DNA from 3 places in the Alteromonas sp. H02 genome. Region 3 is predicted to be linked to each of the others. Evidence: predicted binding sites of a transcription regulator. Region 3 holds the regulator's gene; each other region holds the start of a gene.
What was found. Region 3 encodes sigma-54, which starts transcription at its own class of promoters, with help from an activator protein. Its sites were predicted from a motif close to GTTGGCACGNNNNTNGNNT; they were not measured.
Positions count from the first base shown of each region.

Region 1: the regulator sigma-54 is predicted to act here: its motif matches at 1,758-1,776, upstream of AC566Q_RS13690 (diacylglycerol kinase family protein).
Region 2: the regulator sigma-54 is predicted to act here: its motif matches at 1,070-1,088, upstream of flgA (flagellar basal body P-ring formation chaperone FlgA).

Region 1 is NZ_CM185021.1:2,961,050-2,964,216, forward strand. It holds gene AC566Q_RS13675 (hypothetical protein) at 1-276, opposite strand, end outside; gene AC566Q_RS13680 (SDR family NAD(P)-dependent oxidoreductase) at 504-1,190, opposite strand; gene AC566Q_RS13685 (DUF2878 domain-containing protein) at 1,187-1,732, opposite strand; gene AC566Q_RS13690 (diacylglycerol kinase family protein) at 1,867-3,167, shown strand, end outside.
Region 2 is NZ_CM185021.1:3,608,894-3,612,060, forward strand. It holds gene AC566Q_RS16730 (CheR family methyltransferase) at 1-102, opposite strand, end outside; gene AC566Q_RS16735 (chemotaxis protein CheV) at 122-1,048, opposite strand; gene flgA (flagellar basal body P-ring formation chaperone FlgA) at 1,242-1,928, shown strand; gene flgM (flagellar biosynthesis anti-sigma factor FlgM) at 2,043-2,384, shown strand; gene flgN (flagellar export chaperone FlgN) at 2,396-2,827, shown strand.
Region 3 is NZ_CM185021.1:4,263,158-4,266,324, reverse strand. It holds gene rapZ (RNase adapter RapZ) at 1-284, opposite strand, end outside; gene ptsN (PTS IIA-like nitrogen regulatory protein PtsN) at 309-767, opposite strand; gene hpf (ribosome hibernation promoting factor) at 783-1,070, opposite strand; gene AC566Q_RS19785 (RNA polymerase factor sigma-54) at 1,095-2,573, opposite strand; gene lptB (LPS export ABC transporter ATP-binding protein) at 2,641-3,167, opposite strand, start outside.

The DNA.
Region 1 (3,167 bases), 1.3 Mb from region 3:
CGGGCTGTCTCCATCAGGCGGCAATTGAAATATAACGCCCTGCAGGTGTTTGGCTTTGTCGTCATGCCTGACGAGATCTGAATGGGTGAGTAACTGTAACTTGATGCCACTGTTACCAAAATGAGTACCAAGGCGCTGCACACGCTGGCGGACAGCCTCGTTCCACTCATACAATACAATGCCAACAGAAACTACCGCTGGTTGATAATGATCCTGAGTTATACCCACCTTTTCCTGTTTGCCTGCACCGGCAGACACCGCTAAAGACTCACTCACTGACTAATCTCCTTTCGAAGCCGGCTGATGATTTATCGCCTGTCGCTTTGCATCAGTTATTACAACTAATCCTGCAAAGTCGACGCCAATTTAGAAAAGGGAAAAATAGCCTTTAAATTTCAATAATATATATTGATAAATAACAAGAAATAGATAAGCAGATAGATGAAGGTTCGCCCAGATCTGCCCGCCAGTGTGAAAAATATTCACACCGGCGGTTGCACAGACTACCAGCTGATAGGTTTGCGCTTGCGGAAGAACATCCCGTTAGGACTGTCTTCATCGAGACTGGCCAGCCAGATAGCCGTGTCAGCGCCCTCTTCCGGCGTTAGTGGTGCACTGGGGCCGCCCATTCGGCTGTGAACCCAGCCCGGGCACATAGCATTTACTTTGACATTTTTACCGGCTGGCACTGACGCCGCCGTTTTCACTGTCAGCGCATTCAGCGCCGCTTTCGTGACCGCGTAAGCTGGTGGTCCGCCAAGTTTCTCTGCAAAGCTGCCATATCCACTCGACACATTAATAATACGCCCATAGTTGTTTTCCAGCATGGCGGGCAACACGGCTTTTGTCAGCATCGCCGGACCTTTTACATGTACATCAAACGATGACTGCAGGTCGTCTGCACTTAGCTCCGCGAGATTGTCACTGTGCATCACACCCGCGTTATTAATCAATATATCGATATCACCGAACACCGCCACTGCTCGTGTGAGAACGTCTTCCATTGCCCCCTGTGCAGTAATGTCCATCACGATTGGATGCACATCGCCATTGAGGTCTGCACAGGCCTGCTCTGCTTCTTCTTCGTCACGGGCTACCAGTAATACCTTGTGACCCAGCTTCAGCAAGCCTTTTGCTATTGCAAAACCGATCCCACGGTTACCTCCCGTTACCATCGACAAGGGTGTCATAACTTCTCCTTTGTGGTTTGGAATGTGTCACTGCCATTAACACGTTGTGCTACGGCTTCAACGCGTTGGCTTAGCAAAAAGATCACAGGCATAAGGCATGCCCAGATGGCGGCAAGTAAAAATACGGTAGGATAAAAAGCTAAGCCGAAAGTAACTGCCTGTAACTTCATACCCGCCACATAGCTAAGCGTACCACCGACCGCACCAAGTCCGGCAGCTAACCAGTAGTGTGTGCTGAGATATGCCAGACTGTGCCTCAGCGTAGAGGCAAAGGCGAACCATAGTAAAATAAGCCAGAAAGGGATCGGTAAGAATTGCCCGGAACCAGAAAAAATGTACACACCAAACATCGCCAGCAAACTGTCGGTAATGACGCCTGCGATTGCTGCAACCAGCACTACGGCGAATTCTGTGAGTGACTCCCCAACCAGCACAATATGGGCAATCAACAGCGCAGCAACCACCCACCAGTATTGATTCTGGTACAGGATAAGCAGCCACCAACTAGCCTGAAAACCGATAAAATTGATTAACTTAAACAATCCTTCACCCCACTAAAATAAACCGCACGGCACAATACTTGTATTACCAGTATTACCGAAACTAACGTTTTAACTGATTGCTGTAACTGATACGGCGCTAACGATTGTGGGTTCACTGAGGGAGAGAATAACCAATGAAGATGGTTAAGTATTATCTGTTGGCTGGCATTTTACTTTGTGTCATTGCGGCCTATGTGCCCTACTGGTGGATAAATGTGGTCATTCTGTGGACTGCGGCATCGCTGTTTGCCGTGTGTGTAGCTTATCTGACTAATTACCCCGAATTATTCAGAAAACGCGAAGACGGGCGGATCCCGGTTTACGTACGCTGGCTGTTTATTCCTTTTCTGCTGGGTGCCCGTTTCTATAACTATTATGAACGCAAAACCGATAAGGTACCCAATATTCAGAAAATCGAAGAACAACTGTATCTGGGTACACGACTGGTCGGTAGCGACATTGAAAAACTCAGCAACCAGGGGATCGACTGTATTCTGGATGTAACGGCAGAATTCGACGGCCTCGACTGGACCAGTTACCGCTATGATGTGGATTATCTGAATATTCCGGTACTCGACCATGCCAGTCCTACCAATGAGCAGCTTCACCTGGCACTAAACTGGATTGATCAACACATTCGCGATGGTCGCAAAATACTGGTTCATTGTGCTTTAGGGCGCGGTCGCTCGGTGCTGGTAATGGCTGCCTACCTGCTGGCCCGCAACGATGCGCTGTCAGTGGTTGATGTGATGAATAAGATTCAGTCAGTACGAGCTACTGCCAGACTTAATAAGCACCAGCTTAAGAGTCTTTCAGCGGTGAAACAACGTGGCCGTTTAAAATTAAATGCGCAGCTGGCTCTCATTGCCAACCCGGTAGCAGGCGGCGGCAAATGGAAAACGTACAAGGAAGAAATCCTTTCCCATTTAAACAGTCAGTTCCGGGTCACCATATATGAGACCACACCTGAGCTCGATGCCACCTGGCAGGCACATCAGTCAATAAAGGCTGGTAACGAAATATTAATCGCCTGTGGTGGCGATGGTACAGTTACAGAAGTTGCCACAGTAACCCGCGAACACCAGAAGGTGCTGGGCATTATTCCTCTGGGCACTGCCAATGCACTAAGTCAGATTGTATATGGCCTGCGTAGCAAGCTCGCGCCCATCACACGTGCCTGTGAAGTGATTTGTGAGCAGCAATATACGCCGGTGGATACGGCAGAATGTAATGGCAGACTAATGCTTTTAGTGTCTGCCATTGGCTTTGAGTCTCAGATGATTGAACATGCCGACCGAGAGGAAAAGAATAACGGTGGTCAGATGGCTTATCTTGAGGGCCTGTGGAAAGCAATGAACACCAGCAACCCGCAAAAGCTTCAGGTGACCCTTGATGATGAAAGCTTTGAGCTCGATACCCCTTCATTTGTTATCGC
Region 2 (3,167 bases), 650 kb from region 3:
CACTAAGTACTGCTTATTATCGCCAAGCACGATACCGCACTGCTGTTCGAGAAACTCCCGAAACTGGCGGTACGCACCAGGCGATACATCCTTATTAATCAATCAGTTAATACTCCGTTGATTATTCTTCAGGCCCAAGCCATTTCTGAACAGCTGAAGCCAGTTCATCAGGATGAAATTTAGCAATAAAGTCGTCTGCGCCAACCTTTTTTACCATCGCCTGATTAAATACCCCACTTAAAGAAGTATGCAGCACTACATGCAATTTTTGCAGCTCCGGGGTATTCTTAATTTCGGCAGTGAGGGTGTACCCATCCATTTCCGGCATTTCAATATCAGACACCAGCACCCCTACCTTGTCGGTAACATCACCGGTTTCCTCGGCAATCTCTTTCAGGCGCTTGAGCGCTTCCAGGCCATTTTTGGCCATTTCAATTTCCATTCCAAGGGTGGTCAGGGCCCTTTTCACCTGATTACGGGCAACGGAAGAATCGTCAGCAATAAAAATAATTTTATCTTTATGTGCGTCAGTATTAAGGGTCGATGCAACCTCAGCGCTCACTTCAGTATTCAGTGGGGAAATCTCATTGAGGATCTTTTCTACATCAAGGATTTCAACCAGTTCACCTTCAACTTCAGTCACGGCGGTCAGGTAGCTGGCCCTGCCGGTTCCCTGCGGGGGCGGCATGATGGCATCCCAATTGGTATTGATTATGCGTTCAACCGCACCTACCAGGAACCCCTGAACCGAGCGGTTATATTCTGCAATCACAATAAAAGCAGTTTTAAGATCTTCGATCCTCCGTCCGCCAGTCGCCATACTTAAATCGATAACCGAAATGGTCTGACCGCGAATATGCGCAACGCCTCGCACCAACGGATTAAGCTTTGGCATGGCAGTAAGCGCCGGACACTGCAGCACCTCACGGACTTTAAATACGTTAATACCAAATCGCTGCCGACCGTTTAAACGGAACAGCAACAACTCCAGCCGGTTCTGACCGACCAGTTGCGTACGCTGATTAACCGAATCTAAAATTCCAGACATACTTCACCTCGATATTTCAATGTGGGCATAGAGTTTGCGTGTTTCCTGTTTAACAGAGGTGGCGTCAATTTACTGTCGCGGCTGTTCTGATTAGCAAAACTCGCTGATTTATATTTAATAATAGTCAAAATGAAAACATCTGAACATGAAAATATTGAAAACATTACTTTTGCCTGCACGCCTGGCTTTCATATTGACTACAGGTATCACCTTAGCTCACTTTGGCGCAATTGCCCAACAAAACGCCAGTACGCCGCACGAGCGTCTGACGAATGCTGTTAAAGCGTTTCTGGAAAACCGTCTGGCACCAACCCGGGAAACCGATTTAGCCGATAATTTAAGCGTGGATGTGACGCCCATAGACAGTCGCATTAACATACCGGAATGCACCGTCCCTTTTAGTTTTGATGTGGACCCTGCCACGCTGCAGCAATCATATCTCAATGTGAGGGTAAGTTGTGATAGTAACAACTGGTATTTATTTTCCAGTGCCAAAGTGACCCGCACTCGTACTATCGTTGTTACAGCAAGTATGATTAGTCCGGATACCGTGTTATCTGCCAGTCACTTGTCGCTGGCAGAAGTCGACATTAAGCAACTGCGACACACCCCTTTCACCTCGCTAAAGGATGTGGTGGGCGCCCGGCTGAAATACCGGGTCAGAGAAGGCCAGCCAGTGCAAACGAATATGCTATGCTTTATCTGTAAAGGTGATAGAATCACCATTAGCGCCAATGCGGGAGCTATGAAGGTAAAAACCTCCGGCATTGCCCGACAGGATGGCGTAATTGGCGACACCATCGAAGTGGTAAACAGCAGTTCTAATAAGTCTGTCATTGCTGAAGTGGCCAGTACCCAGGAAGTTGTGGTGAATCTGTGATAGTGTTGCTACAAGTACCGTGGGTTTTACACGAAAAATACGCAATTGAGCCTAAAGAAATTCTGCCTGCAGCCGATATATATATTGAGGTTTAGAAGGTAGTGGAAATTAATTATGGCAATTAACAACGTAAACAATGGCTTACCCAAAGCGCCTGTTGACAATAACAAGGTCAACAGTCAGCAACAGCCACAACAAAATAAAACGGCTGCGCAGCAAGCGGCCGCATCAACAGCTCAGGCTGCCAATGTGCCGCGTCAGGATTCTGTGTCATTGACGCAGTCTGCTCAGCAGTTAAATCAGGTACAGAAGAAAAGCGCCGAAGCGCCGGTTAATCAGGAAAAGGTCGATAAACTGAAGAAAGCCATTCAAAGTGGTGAGTACAAAGTGGATCCACAGTCACTGGCGAAGAAGATTGCGCGCCTGGAATCGGAGATTTTTGGATTTAAGTCCTGAAGCAATAAACCATGACGGCAATACTGAATGAGCAATTAACGCAACAGACTGACAATCTTGCATCACTCAAGGCGATGCTGGACAAGGAGTTGCATCTGATTAGCTCCAGGGATGCCGAAGCGTTAATGACGCTGCTCAAAGAAAAAGAACAATTGCTCGGTGCTATCCAAAACCTCGACGATGCCATTAACCCGCAGTTGCAGGCGCTTCAGCAAGAAGCGCCCCTCCCCGAAGACATTCAGGCCCATATTGACCAAGCCAAAACCCTGCTCAGCGAATGCCAGTATTGTACCGAAGTAAACCAGCTTGCCGTTGAGCAAGGTCAGTTACGCCTGGTTCATTTGCGCAACCTGATGATGGATGTTCGGGCCAAAGAGTCCCTGACCTACGATAAAGCCGGTAAAAAGAAAGGCGGTTTTTCAGGTAAAGGTGTAAGCGCGTAAACCACAATAACTTAAACAGTTACATTCGTGCCCAAAAGATTTTGCACGAGTAGGTTGGGTTATGCTGAGCTTGTAGTTTCTGTAATTCGTTCATCTGCACAAACGGATTAGTTGGGAAAAAACCACTTCCGGCAAATGCTAAGCACTAAGCTCTGTTCAGCAAGAATGAAAAGTTTATTAGAAGCTGCCGACCTTTTCTGTACATTTTTTGCAGCGAACTGTTAGTAATTTAAACAAAGGCTGAGTCCACGCAGTATAAATCACTAACAAACGTGCTCTTAGGTACGACTAAGCGCGTTTTGTTCTTTGACCTAGAGTGCAAGGTCAACGATGGAATGGT
Region 3 (3,167 bases):
CGCTTCACCAGCATGTCATCACTGGCGTCAAGGTAAACAATGGTCATCGACCAGGACGAGGGCAGATAGTCGAGAATCTCAACTAATTCATCGGGATCCTTTGGCAGGTTACGCACGTCGATGCTCACGGCTACCTGATCGTATTCGTCGACCACGGTATGGGTGAGGGTGGGGAGCAGGTTTACCGGAATGTTATCAACGCAGTAGTAGCCTAAATCTTCCAGCGCCCTTAGCGCAACGGATTTGCCGGAGCCGGAGCGCCCGCTGATGATAATGAGTTTCATGGTTTTGTCAGACTCCCTGCCGGACTAATTTGCAGCCTCGTCGCATAGTGCGGCGATAACCTGTTCCTTCGATTCGGCGTTACGGATGGTTTTTACAATGCTTTTCTGGCTTAACTTGCCGGCAATCGTGGCGAGGGTCTGCAAATGCCCCTCGGTCTGGTTTTCTGGTACCAGAATGGCAAAAAAGATATCAACCGGTTTATCATCAATGGCGTCAAAGGCAATGGCTGGGTTGGTGGTTACTACCACGGCTGTTACGTTGGAAAGATTAGCCAGTCTGCCATGCGGCAACGCTATGCCATTGCCAATGCCGGTGCTGCCCATTTTTTCACGACTGAGCAGGGCGTTAAGCGCGTCTTCTTTTTGAATTTCGGCGTTGGTTTCGGCAGCAATATCGCTGATGATTTCTAAAATTCTTTTTTTACTGTTGCACTGGACCGCACATTCAGTGCGATCCAGGCTAACTAAGGCTTGAATATTCATAAGGTTAAATTGGGCCTAGTGCTTTTTGAGCTTTTCCTTATGCTTAATTACCTGGCGATCCAGTTTGTCGACCATACTGTCTATCGCGGCATACATATCTTGATTTTCTGACGAGGCAAATACTTCCGCGCCACTCAAATGCATCGTGGCTTCGGCTTTTTGAGCAAGCTTTTCCACGTTGAGGATCACATGCACATTGGATATGTGATCAAAGTGGCGCTCCAGTTTACTAAACTTGGTATCAACATAATTACGCAAAGAATCGGTTATCTCGATGTGATGACCTGTAAGATTTATTTGCATAGTTCGTCTTCCTTATATTTCGGCCTAAATAAGGCTCTTGCGTTGGTTAGACGGTGGAATCGACAAGGATTCCCGGTATTTTGCTATTGTCCGCCGGGCAACTTTTATACCTTGTTCGGCCAACAATTGAGCAATTTTGCTGTCGCTTAGTGGTTTACTGGGCTTCTCGGCGGCAACCAGTTTTTTAATCAGAGCGCGGATGGCAGTAGATGAACATTCTCCGCCCGACTCGGTGGCTACGTGGCTGGAGAAGAAATACTTCAGTTCAAAAATACCGCGGGGGGTGTGCATGTATTTCTGAGTGGTTACCCGCGAAATGGTAGATTCATGCATATCAACCATTTCGGCTACGTCATTGAGGACCATAGGCTTCATCATTTCCGGGCCGTGTTCGAAAAAGCCCATTTGCTGCTGCACAATGCAGTTAGCAACCTTGAGCAAGGTTTCGTTACGCGACTCCAGGCTCTTGATAAACCACTTGGCTTCCTGCATATGCGAGCGAATAAACTGGGAATCTGAACTGTTGCGGGCCTGACGGCTCATGGCAGCGTACTGCTGATTTACGCTCAGTTTTGGCAGGCTGTCGGGATTGAGTTCAACCACCCAACGGCCTTTTTTCTTGGTGACCGATACGTCGGGAATAACGTACTCGGGCTCCTGAGTAATTAATGCACTGCCCGGACGCGGATTAAGGGTTTGCAGTAAGCGCATTGCTTCACGCAAATCGTCTTCCTTCAGGCGTGATTTACGCATTAAGGTGCGATAGTCCTTGCTGCCCAGCAGGTCGGCATAGTCTTCAATCAGGGTTTTTGCTTCCTTGAGCCATGGCGTGTCGGGAGCAAATTGTTTTAACTGGACCAGTAGACACTCCTGCGGGGTACGTGAGCCTGAACCAATCGGGTCGAACATTTGGATCCGTTTCAGCACGCATTCAATTTCGTCCACTTCAACCGGTTCTTCCATATCTTCAGTATTGACGCTCTGCAGGATATCTTCAACTGTTACGGTTAAATATCCTGATTCGTCAATCGAATCAATAATGGCAATCGCAATGGCACGGTCTACATCGCTGAAGGGCGTGAGGCGCATTTGCCAGAGCAGGTGGTCCTGAATATTGTCGGTGGTTTCACCCTGAAAAACATTCTCATCGTCGTTGGAAGCAGGGCCTGGCGCTGGCGCTGAGGAGGCCGAATAATATTCATCCCAGGTGCTGTCGATGGGTAATTCGTCGGGCAACTCGTTCTTTTCGAGGGCCTCATTGGTGTCCATGCTGGTCTCGGTGCTGGCGGTTGCTGCGGCATCCGCTTCCGCATCGAGTTTACTTTTCTCAACCGTATCGTTGTCGCTGTTGTCATCAACTTCCAATAACGGATTTGAATCGAGCGCTTCCTGGATTTCCTGTTGTAAATCCAGAGTAGATAGTTGCAGCAGTTTAATCGCCTGCTGCAATTGTGGCGTCATAGTAAGTTGTTGACTAAATTTGAGCTGTAAAGATGGTTTCATCTACTTCTGTTCTTAACGCCTTGCTTATTATTGATCGGGACAAAATTTGTTGTCTATATGCATCTAACTATAGCCTGAATTGCTCACCCAGGTATACATCCTTGACCTTTTGATTACTTAAAACCTGTTCGGCGGTGCCCTGGGCGATTAATTCCCCCTGACTCACAATGTAGGCTTTCTCGCATACGTCGAGGGTTTCCCGGACGTTGTGGTCGGTAATCAGGATACCAATTCCACGGTCACGAAGATGCTGTATGATCTTCTTTATATCATTAACCGAAATTGGGTCAACTCCCGCAAAGGGTTCATCGAGCAAAATAAATTTTGGATTCGCCGCCAGTGCCCTGGCAATTTCTACCCGACGCCGCTCTCCCCCCGACAAACTCATCCCTGTACTATTACGTATATGGTTGATATTGAATTCATCAAGTAGCGCATCGGCTTCATTTTGCTGTTCGGCAGAAGAAAGGTCTTTGCGTGTCTGCAATATTGCCATGATATTGTCAAAAACCGTTAACTTTCTGAAAATAGAGGCTTCCTGGGGTAGATAACCAATTCCGTTGCGGGCACGTTCGTGCATGGGCTGGCGGGTCA